3 regions of the Blautia sp. SC05B48 genome follow, and region 3 is predicted to be linked to each of the others. Evidence: riboswitches for the same ligand, from Rfam matches in the RefSeq annotation. Region 3 holds a riboswitch; each other region holds the start of a gene.
What was found. Region 3 has a riboswitch for cyclic di-GMP ahead of EYS05_RS00190 (response regulator). Riboswitches for the same ligand answer to the same signal wherever they lie in the genome.

Region 1: it holds a riboswitch for cyclic di-GMP, as region 3 does, so the genes downstream of both, EYS05_RS01855 (ABC transporter substrate-binding protein) here and EYS05_RS00190 (response regulator) in region 3, are expected to answer to the same signal.
Region 2: it holds a riboswitch for cyclic di-GMP, as region 3 does, so the genes downstream of both, EYS05_RS12335 (hybrid sensor histidine kinase/response regulator) here and EYS05_RS00190 (response regulator) in region 3, are expected to answer to the same signal.

Annotation. Positions count from the first base shown of each region.
Region 1 is NZ_CP040518.1:424,285-429,659, forward strand. It holds gene EYS05_RS01850 (ATP-binding protein) at 1-237, opposite strand, end outside; gene EYS05_RS01855 (ABC transporter substrate-binding protein) at 384-2,228, opposite strand; cyclic di-GMP riboswitch class I at 2,329-2,404, opposite strand; gene EYS05_RS01860 (hypothetical protein) at 2,537-2,713, opposite strand; partial or broken gene EYS05_RS01865 (IS200/IS605 family transposase) at 2,922-2,996, shown strand; gene EYS05_RS01870 (RNA-guided endonuclease TnpB family protein) at 3,005-4,102, shown strand; partial or broken gene EYS05_RS17960 (MATE family efflux transporter) at 4,252-4,632, opposite strand; gene EYS05_RS01880 (response regulator) at 4,649-5,375, opposite strand, start outside; gene EYS05_RS01885 (ATP-binding protein) at 5,373-5,375, opposite strand, start outside.
Region 2 is NZ_CP040518.1:2,664,684-2,670,058, forward strand. It holds gene EYS05_RS12315 (HNH endonuclease) at 1-168, shown strand, start outside; partial or broken gene EYS05_RS18090 (very short patch repair endonuclease) at 174-630, shown strand; gene EYS05_RS12325 (AIPR family protein) at 738-2,432, shown strand; gene EYS05_RS12330 (hypothetical protein) at 2,486-2,977, opposite strand; cyclic di-GMP riboswitch class I at 3,738-3,828, shown strand; gene EYS05_RS12335 (hybrid sensor histidine kinase/response regulator) at 4,061-5,375, shown strand, end outside.
Region 3 is NZ_CP040518.1:35,642-41,016, forward strand. It holds gene EYS05_RS00175 (ABC transporter substrate-binding protein) at 1-946, opposite strand, end outside; gene EYS05_RS00180 (response regulator) at 981-2,480, opposite strand; gene EYS05_RS00185 (Hpt domain-containing protein) at 2,560-2,919, opposite strand; partial or broken gene EYS05_RS00190 (response regulator) at 2,967-3,167, opposite strand; cyclic di-GMP riboswitch class I at 3,265-3,340, opposite strand; gene EYS05_RS00195 (RidA family protein) at 3,541-3,912, opposite strand; gene EYS05_RS00200 (serine hydrolase) at 4,007-5,375, opposite strand, start outside.

The sequences.
Region 1 (5,375 bases), 390 kb from region 3:
CATATCAATCCGCATTTTTGTTCCACCTGCTGATATTGCCTGACCATTTTCCTGAAGGAATATAAGTGTACTTTCCGATTCTTTTTCCCATGCTTCAAAGAAACTTTTGTTCACATCCGTTTCAAGAGACAGCTCCCTCTCATGAAGTAAAAATTCCTCAACCAACTGCAGCTGGCTGTAGTACCCACTCACTTGAAGATCATAGGTCTGCTGTATCTGTTCAACAACAGCTCCCATACTGCTTTTTCCATTTTCGCTGATATACTTGCTAGACTTACTTATCAGATACTTGATACAACCTAAGCTTAAAAGAATAATAAGTAGTATAAGCAACAGCCTTGTTATTTTTTTTCCTTTATTTACCGTTTGTTCTATCTCCACTTTTACTGTTCAACCTCTATATAATCTTCCGGTGCTGACGGCTGCTGTCCTTTTGACATTGCTTCGATCCATGCACTTGATAATGTTGTATCTTTAAGCTGCTCAATCTCACATTTCGGATTTATTTTTTTCAAAACAGACATTGTGGTGTCTGTAAGAAGAATCGAGTATTCCTTTTCTTTGTCTATTTTCTTATCATTAACTGTCAAGTCCTTTAATGAAAATCCACTTTCCTCTTGATTGACGATAATTTTCATACCGGATGCAATTGGTAATTCGTATTTATTGGTTACATAAAAATTCTCATCAGCATCGGCGAGATAATTTTCCACGAGTTCACAAACCTGTTTACCATTAATTTTCGCAACATATAATGCTGTATCTGAACTCTTCGCTGTCATCATGCCAACCCGTCTACTGGTGCATTCTCCTTTGTACATAGAAGACGTGAAATAATAATATGGTGCCAGAGCCAGCTGTGCATCATTTTCTTCTCTAATCGTAGTTAAAATGGAAGATGCTGCATCACGGCCATTTCTATCGTTCAGTGAAATGGAATATTCATTTTCAAAATTCACCGTTGCTTTTTCTTCTGGATCTTTACGATTCATTGCACTACAAAAAGTATCATAAGCCTGTGTTTCATCCATTTCCCCTGACAGTAATCCGTGAACAGCCTCAAGACTTGCATCAAATGATTTTTGAGCGGAATACCGGATATAAACAGCATTATTATTAATTTCCTCTTCCAGTCCAGGCACATCCTGCATCATGGTTGGAACATCTGTATTCAATGAAATAACACCGCTTCCATCCGCAATCAGCTTTTGCCCCTCTTCTGAAATCATACAATCCAGCACATCCAGTGCAGTATCCAGTTTCTCCCGGTCTTTTTCCAGGTTTTTGTTAAATGCAATGTTTAAGGACGGAGTCATGTACACATAGGATTCATCCGATGTCTGTGAAAAGTAAGGAATACGGATCAGATCCGCATCCATCTGTTTCTGCAGCTGCTGCATAACCGTCGGATGTCCATGAAACATTGCTGATTTTCCCTCGACAAACATCTGGATTCCTGTATCGACGTCAATATTGATATCTTCTTTACCAAAGTGCGAGTCCTTAAGAAACTGACTGGTTTCTGAAAAAATACGTTTCCATAATGTATCATCAAACTTTACTTCATCCGCTGCAGTCTCTGCACCGTTTCGCCATTCAATACCATCCAGGCTTGTAAACTCACCGATTGCCGCTGCCTGGATGATTTCATTATTAGACCAGTCTTCACCAAGATCCATGGAATACGGTTTTATGCCATTATCATAAAACTGCTGACAGGCCTGTACATATTCCTCATAATTTTCTGGAATATTTACGCCATACTGATCAAACAGTGTTTTGTTGGCAATGATCGTCTGCGGAATACCACAGATTGGCAGCCACTGGATTTCATCCTCCGCATTCTTATAATATTGCACCGCATAGGAATAATACTTGGAAACAACATCATAAGAAGCAAAATCCATAAGATAAGGCTGTAAGTCCTGTGCATCTGTTCCAGAAAATCGCCGTACTGTTATGATATCCGGTAATTCATCATGTTCTTTAAAATAACTGTATAAATCGGTATCATTGTTCCCAATAATAAATTCAATATCCTGATCTGGGAACTGTTCATGGATATAGGGTGCAATATTTTTCATCAAACGATTTTCCCACAGATAAACGGTAAGATGATCATCATTTTTAGATACTTCTTTCTTTGACTGTCCACATCCAGACAAGACAGCAGTTGCTACAAGTACACCTGACACCACTGCTGTCAGACAACTTTTTACCTTTTTCATACTTTTATTTTCCTTATTCTTTCCTGATAAAATCATTATTGTTACGTCTATGAAATAACATCGTTAAAAAAGCACTGTCAGACAGACAGTGCACCCCATTTCATGCAACTGGCTGCCATTTTACAGGCCCTGTAGCTTTGCGTCCCAGACTTTCATCTGGTTTGCCGATTTCCTTATTATAGCTTTAATCTTATGCCCAAAATTGATTTTATTATACTTTAACGTTCAATTATACACAAGAAAAATTTACCGTTTTAGCACCCGAAAAACAAAAAAGAACAGCCGATACATATACTCGAACTGTTCTCCTACTTTCGAAATCCATGAAGCATTGACATTACTGTTTCCTGCTCATTTGTATTCAGATTGTTCCATATCCTTAAAACTTCCTCCCGCTCTTCTGTCAGATCTTCCATATACTTCTGATACTCTTCATTACCTTTTCCTTGCTGATAACTGTTCCAACTTTCATCTGTCAATTTCATTTCATTCTGCATTTTTAACAAATGTAGCAAGAATTCTCCCACCTCTTCAGGTGGTGAGATGAATTGCACATCTGGGCATATCTGCTCAAAAAATCCCTATAGTACAAAAGAAACACTTGTTCTCCACCCCCTGATGTAGTATACTAAAAAAGAACAATTAGTTCATAAATACATATCAGTCGATAAAAGAAAATGAATGATAAATATAATGGAATTAGACAATAATTCCCATTCAGTATTTCTACTATACTATCACCTGGTGATGGTTATAAAATACAGAAGGTGAGAAGAATGAACCGCGCCGTAAAAATAAGGATCTATCCAAATAAAGAGCAGAGAGTTCAGATAGAGAAAACAATCGGCTGCAGCCGCTTTATCTATAACCAGATGCTCGCGGACAAGATCAGCTATTACCAGAAAGAAAAAAAGATGCTCCGGAACACACCGGCCGGATATAAAAAGGAATATCCATGGCTGAAAGAGGTGGATTCCCTTGCCCTGGCGAATGCGCAGCTGCATCTGGAAAGTGCGTTCCGGAAGTTTTTTCGGGAACCAGCCTGCGGATTTCCACGTTATAAATCAAAGAAGCATGCAAGAAATTCATATACGACCAATGCACTAAACGGAAATATCCTTTTGCAGGATACCCATCTGAAACTTCCAAAGATGTCCGTCATAAGGATAAAACTTCACCGTCAGATTCCATCAGACTGGAAACTGAAGTCTGTAACTGTGAGCCGTGAGCCATCCGGGAAATATTTTGCCAGCCTTTTGTTCTGCTGTGAGGACCAAACAGTGGAAAAAAGACCGGCAGAGAGATTTCTTGGGATCGATTTTGCCGTGCAGGGAATGTGTGTATTTTCTACAGGAGAAAGAGCCGGGTACCCTATGTTTTACAGAAAAGCAGAGAAAAAACTTGCAAGAGAACAGAGAAAGCTCTCCCACTGTGAAAAAGAAAGCCGGAACTATCAGAAACAGAAAAAAAGGGTAGCTTTATGTCATGAAAAGATAAAGAACCAGAGAAAAGATTTCCAGCATAAGCTCAGTAGGGAGCTTGCGGAAAGATATGATGCAGTATGTGTGGAAGATCTGAATATGAAGGGAATGTCCGGAGGGCTGCACCTTGGGAAAGGTGTGCAGGATAACGGGTATGGGCAGTTTCTGTTCATGCTGGGATACAAGCTGGAAGAATGTGGAAAACATCTTATAAAAGTAGACCGTTATTTTGCATCCAGCAAGATCTGCAGTGTGTGCGGACATAAGAAAAAGGAACTGGCATTGTCGGATAGAATGTATGTTTGTGAATGTGGAAATAGGATGGACCGGGATGTGAATGCAGCAGTCAACATCCGTGAAGAAGGAAAAAGAATCTATAAAGAATGTGCCTGACGGCACAAGAAAAAATTCCGTAACCGGATAAACATAAAAAACAAAACCGCGGGACACGCGGGGATAGCCTGTTTTAGCTTTGCCCTAAAGGGCAATCGAGCAGGAAGCCCCCACTTCAAAATCGTAAGATTTAAGTGGTGGGAGCATGTCACTTTGATATGAAAAATGAGCAGTAATACTGCTGATGCTACCTGTCCAATTACAGTTGCGTAGGCTGCGCCTTTCACTCCCATTTCCGGGCAAGGTCCAATACCGTAGATCATGATCGGATCAAGGATGATATTTACAACCGCTCCAACCACCTGACCAATTGTGGAATAAAGAGAACAGCCTGTTGCCTGGAGTAACTTTTCAAATAGAGAAAAGAAAATAATACCAAAAGAAATTACGCAACATATCCTCAGATAGCTGACCCCCATCTCAAGTACTTCTGTATCTACTGTCTGCGATGAAATATATGCTTTCACCCCAAAGATACCAAACAATAAGCAAACCGCATAAATGATCACTCCCAGAAACAGACTGCTTCCGTCAGCCCCTCCGACTTCATAAAGAAGAGTTCGTTTCCTGCTCAGGTTTCTCGATTCTGAGCATGCGATATCCGATTCCTATGTGTGTCTGGATATATTGTACACCGTTTTTTTCAGGCTCCAGTTTTTTCCGCAGTGTTGCCATAAAGACCCTGAGAGAAGCAACATCGTTTTCCGAGCAGCGTCCCCATATCTGCTGAGTAATATATGTATGTGTCAATACTTTTCCAATATTACGGGATAAAAGGCAGAGCAGCTTATACTCAATGGGCGTCAGATGCAGTTCTCTATCCTTCAGGAATGTGCAGCCAGCCGTGTAATCTATCTTTAATCCACCATTTTCAAAAACAGAGGTTTCCGGCTGTTTTCCTGCCTGCGTTATGGCAAGCCGCCTTTGACTGACACGGATACGCGCAAGTAATTCTTCTACTGAAAATGGTTTTGTGATATAATCATCTGCACCCGCATCCAGTGCCTCTATTTTGTCCATATCTTCACTTCTGGCACTGATCACGATAATAGGCATATTCGACCAGGTACGGATTTTTTTTATTACCTCTACTCCTTCCATATCAGGAAGACCAAGATCCAGAAGAACGATATCCGGATTGTGTGATGAAGCCTCCAAAATGGCTGAAGCCCCATTTTCTGCAGCCAGATATTTATAGTCATGTGTTTTTAATGTGGTAACGATCAGGTTCCGTATGGGTCTGTCATCCTCAACCACCAGAATTAATGTCTTA
Region 2 (5,375 bases), 1.1 Mb from region 3:
AGTAAATTAAGGCTGATAGTTTCTAAAGAAATGAAAAATGCTGAAATGGATAAGCAAACAAGAGATTGGTTCTATGGGTATGAAGGTACACAAATCAATCTTCCAGATAAATTTTTGCCCGGTAAATCATTTCTTGAATATCACAATGATGTAGTCTTTTTGGGGTAATTGATATGGATAATTTGACACCGGATCAAAGAAAGAAGAATATGCAACACATTCGTTCAGATAATACGAAGATAGAAACAATACTACGGAAAGCACTGTGGGATAAAGGGTACAGATATAGAAAGAACTATAAAGAGCTTCCTGGAAAACCGGATATTGTTCTTACAAAGTATAAAATTGCTATTTTTTGTGATGGTGAATTTTTTCATGGGAAAGACTGGGAAGTTTTAAAACCAAGACTTGAAAAAGGGAATAATAGTGAATACTGGTTAGCGAAGATTTCCAGAAATAGAGAGAGATGATGAGATTAATAAGAAATTGCTGTTTATGGGTTGGACGGTGATTAGATTCTGGGGAAAGGATATTAAGAAGAATACAGATGAGTGTGTACGTGTTGTTGAAGAGACGATTTTTGATTTGAAAATCAGAAATGATGAATCTGAATATATGAAAGAAGAATGAGGCGTGTTGCTGTAAGTTGGCGTTTGTATTATAATTGCTATAACTGAAAAGGACTTATGTGGATAAAATAATGTGATTCTTAGTGAACATACGAGAAAGGATAATTTATGGATAGAATTGTACAGAGCTATATGGATTCTTTTTTAAAATCGCAGGATATAGTTGAAAAAAATCAAAGCAAACAATTTGAAATGTTTTCTTCATATTGCGCTATAGAACAAATGTATTCAGAAAATTTTAACCCGATAGATGTTGTAATAGGAGATGGTGATGATTGTGGAATAGATGCAATTGCAATATTAGTGAATGGATTGCTGATTACATCAAAAGAGGAAATAGATGATTTGCTTGAGATTAATAAGAAATTATCCGAAATAAATTTTGTTTTTGTACAGGCAAAAACATCATCAAATTTTGACTATGGTGATATGGGAACTTTTGGAACTGGAGTAAAAGATTTCTTTTCAGACAGTCCACAAATGCGAAGAAATGAGGCTATAATTGAAAAAAGTAAAATCGTTGAATATATTTTTTCAAAGGCTACATATATAAAGAAGAAACCTGTATGTTATTTGTATTATATAACCACAGGAAAATGGGTTAATGATCAGAATTGCGTGGGGAGAATGGAGCTTGTCAAAAGTGACTTATTAGACTTGAATATTTTTAGCAATGTAGTATATATTCCGGTTGGTGCTGATTTATTGCAGAAATATTATAGAAACACAATAGATGTGATTGAAACAGAAATAGAATTTAGTAATAAAATTCTTTTGCCAGAAATACCTGGAGTTACTCAGTCGTATTTAGGATATATTGATAGTGAATCTTATTTGAAACTTATTACAGGAGAAAATGGAGAAATACGTAAAAGTGTGTTTTATGACAATGTAAGGGATTTTCAGGGAGATAATCCCGTAAATCATGAAATGTCTGAATCGTTAAGAACAGATTCACAAAAATTCGTTCTTCTTAATAATGGTGTGACTGTAATATGTAAGGAATTGTCGAATATAGGAAATAAATTTACATTGACAGATTATCAGATTGTTAATGGATGTCAAACTAGTCATGTTATATTTAATAATAAAGATGATATAATAAATGGATTGCAGTTACCGATAAAATTAATAGAAACAGAAGATGATGAAACTGTAAACAGAATAATAAAGGCAACAAACCGTCAAACAGAGGTATCTGATGAACAGTTAATAGCATTAAACGAATTTCATAGAAAATTGGAAGCATTTTATGGAACATTTACGGGAGCCAATCGCCTCTATTACGAGAGAAGGTCCAAGCAATATAATTATGGAACAGATATTGAAAAAGTGCGTATTGTTTCTATAAGTACTCAAATTAAAGCGGTTGCATCTATGTTTTACGATAAACCACATTTAGCTAGTAGATATTATGGTCGTTTGTTAAAAGCAATAGATGGAATTTTTAATGAGGGACATCAGCTATTGCCATATTATACTTGTGCATTTACATTATATCGTTTGGAATTTCTATTTAGAAATAAAAGCATTCCTGCGCAATATAGAAAATTTAAATATTTTATATTAATGCTGATTAAATACGATTTAGCTGATGATAAAATTCCTGAAATGAATGCAAATAAGATGAATAAGTTTTGCGAGAAAATTTTAGTTATAGCATCGGATAATTCGAAATTAACAGACGAAGTAAATAAATTAACGCAATTAATTGATAAGCATGTAACAGATATCACTAGTGCAGAATCTACTAAAACAGCTACTTTGGTAGAAAATTTGAAAACGGAATTTGTAATTAAATGATGAAAGAATAAATCCACCTGTCGATAAGTTGAAACAGGTGGATTTTTTTCTGTTTAAATATTATCAATTGTCTGCAAATATTCCTTAAAAATTGGCCTAAGTGTCTGTACCCAGCCGTAGAGCGTTCGCTGTGGCTTATGCAGGATTGCAGAGGCTTCTTTTAGGGTAAATTCTTGTCCTAGGAGTTTAATTAATTCTATATATCTGTTATACTTGGGATAGTTCTTTTGAATGTAGCTGATCCATCCGGTGAGTAGTTCCTGGTAGTGGTCAGTATAGTTGATGTCACGGGTGGACACTGGCTCGTAGGAATCGGTGTTTCCGTCATTATCCGTGACGGATAATGTTGAAAAGCAGGTTTTTCCTTTCAGAAGATTGAACTTATTGTTGTACGGACAGGCAGTACAGCTGTTAGATAAGGTTTTGGGCTGCCCGTTGTCCGGAGTGTATGAGGGGTTGGGGATTCTGATGAGGCAGAATCTTGCTTTTCCGTTTTGACCGCTGACGATACAGCGGTTTTCTATTCTGTAATGATGCTCCTGCATCCATTGTTCTCGTTTGAAAACATCATAGGCTTTTTATTGACTTCCAGTTTGAGGGCGGGAACCATTTTGCCTTCTATGCACATCTTAGAGAGCATGGCGCGGATCTGTCCTGATCAGAACAGGACTGAAATTGGCGGATGCCTTCTTCATCTGTTTCAAAGAGTACAAAATATTTCTTTTCGTCGGCTGTTTCCTGGGATTTTTTTGCCATAGGGGACTCCTTTCGTGACGATTGCCGAAAGGGGGATGCACATGGCAGTGCCGGATCTCGGATAGAAGAGGCGAAAAAAGCGCACAAAAAAAGAGGTCAGGCACAGGAATTTCTGACGGGTCTGTTAGGACAGATCAGAAAATATGTGCATCCTCCTGCTTTTGCGCGCTTGGATTAAAGCAATCAGATTTATTTGTTGTAGAGAAGAATAAATTATACAATTTTTAATTGTCATCATAGTAGAATTAAGTTCTGCGATAGCAAAGTTTTAATACATAGATATGCAAATCATTCATTTTGGGACTTCAATGAAGGTTGTGCGCTCATGTCAAATGAAATAGTAAGTCATTATCGGATAAAGATATTCAGTTGATGACATTGAGCTTGAACTCTTCCTGATACAAGCAGGTCCTCACCCACTGCTTATTGCTTTTCGCAACCTCCACAGGGGAGTTACTTGATTCGGTTAAAATATATGTAAATTTTCCACCAAAATATTATTGACGTAAGAAAAACCACATGGTATTTTATTTTTGGAAAAAATGAAAATTATTTTAAAGGCAAACCTGTTGAAAGGCAGGGCCGCAAAGCCAGAAGGGACTAAAGTCAGAAAGTTTGACCATGTCAGCCGGTTGCCACTGTTTCCATATCATCATAATATATGGAAAAGATGTTTGAACAGGAGAGATTCCGATACCTTTTATACTATATAGATGTGTGATTTTAAAGAATATAGTAGGGACACTGGCAGATTTTGGCAGATGTCCTTTTTGTATGCAAAAATGGGTAACAAAACTAGCAGGGACAGGTTTTCTGTATACAGATAAAAGCAGGATGAAGAAGGCATAAGACGGAGAGAGGACTTTTATAAAATGAAAAATTATGAAGACAAAATATATTCCTTAGGTGAGACTGTAACGGGGCAGACACAGGCCATGTCACAGGCCGTACAGAAAACACTGGAAAATAATGGCGGGGTAGGTATAATGACAGGATCTTATGACCAAAACCTGTCTATTTTGTCTGTGGATAATCTGCTGTTGCATAGTACAGGATATACATTCGATACTTTCATGGAACAGACAAAAGGCTCATTGAGAAACTTCTTTTATGACGAGGAAGATATACTGGAGCGAGACCGTTTTTTGCAGCTTCACGGAACAGGGGAAGCACAGATCCTTGCAGCAGACGGTACAGTGAATAATGTACGGCTTTGTAAAGAGGATGCGACAGATGAGGCGGGCAGACAGATCTGGGTTATGTCCGTACAGGTCAACTGGGATCATATAAATTTGGCACTGCTCAATGAGGCTATCTGTTCCGGCTTCTGGTATTTTGACTGTGACGAAAACAGTGAGATTGTGAATGCAAACTGGAGTCATGAATTTCGAAAAATGCTTGGCTATCATGACACCCTGGACTTTCCGAATAAACTGGAATCCTGGTCAGATCTTCTGCATCCACAGGATAAAGAAAGAGTAATGGTGCAGCTTCAGGCGGCAATTAAGGATAAGACGAACCAGATAAAATACCAGGTAGAGTATCGTATGAGAATGAAGGATAATCAATACCAGTGGTTTCGGGCATCGGCAGAAGTAATACGCCGTCTGGATGGTTCTGCCAGCAGGATTGCCGGGATTTTTATTAACATTGATGGGGAGAAAAAAGAAATCATGCAGGCACAAAAATCTGCTGCTTTCCACCGGGCTTTTACGAAAGCAGATTTGTGCGAGTATTATGTGAATCTGGAAGCGAATACTTTTGATACCTTTAAGGTTGAACCGTCCCTGATGACCGTCTTTGAACAGAGTCATACGTGGGATGAATTGATCCGGCATTTTGTGGATTCCTATGTTGTGGAGACAGATAAGAAGGCGGTATCCTCTTTTTACGACCGTGGTTATATTGCAGAAAGGCTGAAGGGGCTGGAAACCGAATTGGCTTTAGAGTGCCGTATCACTCTGAATGGAGAAGAACGATGGGTCCGCAATGTGGTCATACGTGGCGAAATAGAGGATTCAGAATATGCCATGATCTTTCTGCGTGATATCACAGAGACAAAGGTAGAGAGCGCACGGCATCTGCAGATGGCAGCAGATAATGCTTCCATGGAGCAGCTGATCCAGAGCATAGTGCGTCTGGTTGACCGCTTTGTTGTCTGTGATCTGGAAAATGACAGATATGAAT
Region 3 (5,375 bases):
TGCGGTTTAAAGCCACCTGGAAATATGGTGTAGTCATAATCCACTTTTCACCGTTTTCCTGAAAGAATGGAAGAAACGTTGTGTTAATACCCTGATCCTGAAACATTTTTACACTGGCAGAGCTGCCAAAGTACATGGCAAGTCTGTTACTTTGATACATCTCAACTATATCATCATAAGTCATGTTCAGATCATCCTGGCTAAGCCCTGTATCCTGGATGAACTGTTTCATACGTTCAAAAGCCCCCGGCCAGACGGAACTGTCCAGACCTTCTCTCTCTGTATTATCCGGGCCACTGTAGGTAGTACGCCACTTACGTCCGGCCACAGAAGACAACTCTGATGCAGACAGCCCCTGCAACATCTCCATACAGGTATAATCATAATAATAATCTGCCGTAAACCCGCAAATCCCCACTTTGTCAAATTCCTGGCAGGCAGAGACAAAGCTTTCGTAATCTGTCGGAAGAGGGATATCATATTTTTCAAAAAGGTCTTTGTTCACTACAAAACCATGTGCATCCGCACACACGGGAAGCCAGTTTACGCTTCCATCCTCATTCATAAAATTGCTGAGGTATGTATCATAGACAGCCCCTGCCGCATTTGTTGTGGAAAGATCCATCAAACTGTCTTTCAGAGGATTTGCATCATGCAGTGAAAAACGACAGCAGGTTATAATATCCGGCAATCCATCATTTTCCTTAAGGAACTTGTAGAAATCCAGATCATTATTCCCTACTACAAATTCAACATTGATATCCGGGAGCTGTTCCTGGATGTATGGTGCATATTTTTCATACAGGTTTGTGCTCCACAAATACACCGTGATCGTATCTGCATCTTCTTTTTCCGCGCTCTTCCCGCCACAGCCTGACAAAAGTGATATAACTGCCACCATCACCAGGAACACCGGCAAAACTTTGTTCCATTTTTTCTTTTTCATTGGGATCCTCCTTCTGAGCCTCCTTTGCATTTTTCTATTTTACAATATTAAAATATCCAACGACCCCGATGTATCCATCCTTCTTTAAAGGCGACCACAATGTATGCAACTTCAGTTTATACATTTGGCGGACATTCTCCACCGTTGCTTTTATCTGCACAGAGATTTCTTTATTTTGTACAGATGTCTGATGTAATAAAGCCTGAATATGATGAACATCTTCTTCATTTACTCCGAATTCTTTGAACAGATTGAAATTCGGATTATTTCTCTGACATAATATCTGCTGCTTTCCGTTTAATATAGTCAGCTGACCTGAAATTGTATTGTACTCAATTGAATTCATGCCACTGTTCGATTTGAAGAAATCGAGTTTTTCCTTCATGACCCTGACAACATTCTGTGAATAATTATGATTCGGTAAAGATCTGTCGCTGAGTATCTCATTTGAAAGTCTCTGTACTTCATGGTAATAGCTAGTATCATCCATCTCTTTATCAATCATTTTTGAAAGCTGAAGACTCAGTTCTTTCAGACACATAAGGAGGATGGGGTTAAATTGTCCACATTGCCCATCCAGGATCATTTGAATCGCTGTGTCATGATCAAATGCTTTCTTATAACATCTTTCACTTGTAAGTGCGTCATAAACATCGACAATCGACACCACCTGTGCGGAGATTGGTATTTCTTCTCCTTTCAGGCCATCCGGATAGCCTTTTCCATCCCATCTTTCATGATGCCATCTGCAGATTTCCCATGAAGCACGTACCAATGAATTGTCTTTTGGGAAATGCATATCCCGGATCATATCTGCACCAAGCTCACTATGAGTTTTCATAATCTTGAATTCTTCATCGGTAAGTCTGCCGGGTTTGTTCAGAATTTCTTCCGAAATACGGATCTTACCAATATCATGAAGAGAAGATGCTGTTGTGATCAAAGAAATATCTGCCTCTGTCATAGGATAAGCATCTGTTATTTTTACCAGTTGTCTCAGCATCATTTCCGTTGCTGTTTTAATATGCAGGATGTGTTCTCTGCTCTCACTGTTACGTGATCCCAATACATTACTCAGAATCCGGATCATAATATTATTATTTTCTTCTTTTTCGTAAACCTGATCATAAACCACATTGATCAGATGCTTTTGCTTCATATAGAGTCCAAGGGTATTCTGAACTCTTTTCTTTACAATCACAGAATCAAACGGTCGTGTGATATAATCCGTGATTCCCAGCTCATATGCCTTACGCATCGTATCAACAGCATCTTCAGAAGATATCATGATTACCGGAGTTTCATCTATACACCGACTTTGGTTCATCCATTTCAGAACTTCAAAACCATTCATCTGTGGCATATTGATATCTAAAAGCATCAGATCGATTCCCGGATTTTCTCCCATAATCTGAATTGCCTGATTTCCATTTTCAGCTTCCAGGTAATTATAAGTTTCTCTGAGAATCTCCTTCAACATATCCCTGTTAAATTCTGAATCGTCTACGATCAGGATCTTTTGTCTTTTATCCATATTTTTTATTTCCTTTATCCATGTGGGTTTTATGATATTCCGGACACCCGGTCATAAACAGAAAGTCGTGTCGCATCACTTAATTCGACAGTCCCTTCTTTATTTCTTCAATCATCATTTCATATACTTCTGTTACTTTTTCCATTGCCTCCGATATCCCCGGCTGCGCTCCGGTTCTATCTCTCAAAAGTTCTGTTAACTCATTACTAACCTCATACAGACGGTCAAAAGAAAGATTCTGACAAACCCCTTTCAATGTGTGTGCACTGCGGAAAGCATCTTCATAATTTCTATTCTTCAATGCCAGTTTTAACTGCGGGTAACTCTGATCCTCAAGGAACTTTAATGTAAATTTCCGAATCAGTGCTTCGCTTCGAAGGCGTCCTAAAACATCTTCATAATTTCCTCCGATAGCTTCATAGCATTCCTGTATTGTCATAATTTTGTCCTCCTATTATGTTTCACTGCTTATTTATCATTGCTACATCAATTACATTCCACCAATTTATGAATTACTTTTATCAGTAATCCCAGATCAACAGGCTTAACAATATGTTCATCCATCCCTGCTTTTTTTGCTCTTATTCTGTCCTCCGTGAATGCATTTGCTGTCATTGCAATGATCGGTATTGTCTTTGCAACTTCATAACCATTCATTACCGGCATCATAATGTCCATAAGAATGACTTTCGATCACAGCGGATATTCGCAATCCGCTTCGCTGCTTGTTCATAACCGAATAACACCATAAAAAAGCACCGTCTCACAGACAGTGCACGTCATTTCATGCAACTGGCTGCCATTTTACAGGCCCTGTAGCTTTGCGTCCCAGATTTTCATCTGGTTTGCCGATCATCCTTATTATAGCTTTTACACGTATACCAAAAAACTGGTCTTATTATACTATAGCGCTCTACTGTACACAAGAAAAATATTACCGTTTCAACACCTGAAAACAAAAAAGGAGTGCACTCCAGAACAGAGAAAAATACTTTATCCCCACGAAAAAAATCCCCGCTGTCTGACTGAAATCAGACAACAGGGATTTTTTATCAAATCATCAGATTGCTGCGATCACTTCTACCTCGCAGAGAACGTTCTTTGGCAGTGTCTTGACTGCAACACAGGAACGTGCAGGTTTATTTACGAAATATTTGGCATATACTTCATTAAATGCCGCAAAATCGTTCATATCTGCAAGGAAGCATACTGTCTTGACTGCATTCTCATAGCTGGAACCGGCAGCTTCCAGAACTGCTCCGAGATTCTTCATAACACGGTCAGCCTGCTCCTCGATGGTTGTTCCAACTACCTCTCCGGTTGCCGGATCCACCGGGATCTGACCGGATGTGTAAAGCGTATCTCCATGGATAATAGCCTGGGAGTATGGTCCGATTGCTGCAGGTGCTTTGTCTGTATGTACTGTCTTCATAATAGAATTCTCCTTTCACGAACATTTCGGATACTTCTCTGTCGGAAATATCCATCAGGATCTTGCTCAGCTGTTTTTTATTCTAACTCACAGATCACCCCTGGTCAAGGTCCATATTCAGATAATTATAAACAATACCGGAAATATCCCGGATATGCGAAACTGCGTCCCCAGGTTTACAGTCTTCTGACATCACACAGAGGATATATGTAGTCTTTTTTCCATATACAATGGCGATATCATGCTGGTCCGTATCCGTTTCTCCAGTCTTATTTGCAATTTCCACGGACGCAGATATCCCGCTGGGGATCTTAGTAGTAACCTGCTGGTTCAGAAGCAGATTACGCATAGCCTCCGAAGCTTCTTTCGATACACATTCTCCTTTATAGATCCGGAAAAGAAGCTCTGCGCAGTCTTTTACGGAAGTGGTGTTCCTGCCGCCGAGGCCGACGTCCTTTGACGAGGACGGGCTTAAGATGTGCTGAACGGAAGTATCTGCAAATTTCTGTTCCGCAAGAAATCCATTTACAGCCTGCGCTCCGTCCTTAAAAACACCCGATGCTGTCTGCAGACGTACCAGCTCATTAAAGGATTCATTGTCACTGACTGTGATCATATTCCAGAGAAGATCATTGACCTTTGTGGATACGGACGGATCTGTAACATCTTTTTTCATTTTTGCCGCTTCGCTCTGAAGGACTGTATCCATGTTGGCATAGGTCTGGGCCATGACAAACACTTTGATCAGACTGGCTGAGTACAGCGACTGGCTGTTCTGTTCAAACTCCTGACCACTGGTCAGATCCTTTACATAAACGCTCCATGTACCCTCATAGGTTCCAAGAAGATCCGCAAGCCGTTTCTCAAGGCCATCCATTCCCAGATCTTTAGTCTCGACTTTTCCGGATGCATCAACGGAAAATCCCTCCGGAGTCTCTCCCTCTTCCTGGAGCAGAACGCCGTTTTCTCCGCCAAAATAATAATATCCGTCAAACATCTGTCCTGCAGCATTCATTTCCAGATAATGGATACCCGGATCCGTAACCATTTTTCCATATTCATCAAAATAATACAGCCCGTTGTACGTTGTTTTGTCCACCACCAGATTATCCATATAACGTACCTGTGGAGAGGCGCTGAGCTTTCCCAGATTGTTTACCATATAACAGCCGTCAAAAGAAACTTCCGCACCGCTGCCGTCTTTTGCCGGCGCCTTCAGATCGGTGATCTGGACCATATGCGAGTTTCCCGCTGTAAACTTACCGCTTTCGTCGTGATAATAATATCCATCAAAAACCGTTCCGTCGATCTCAAAATGATCAAAATAATACACTGCCGGAGTATTTTCTTTGGTTCCATCTTCATTCAGGCAGTAAAAGCCATTGCTTTTCAGAATATATTTCCCGCTTTCACCGGGAATTGGAAGTATCTGGGACTCCTCCGTAACAGAACCAAGGCTTCCC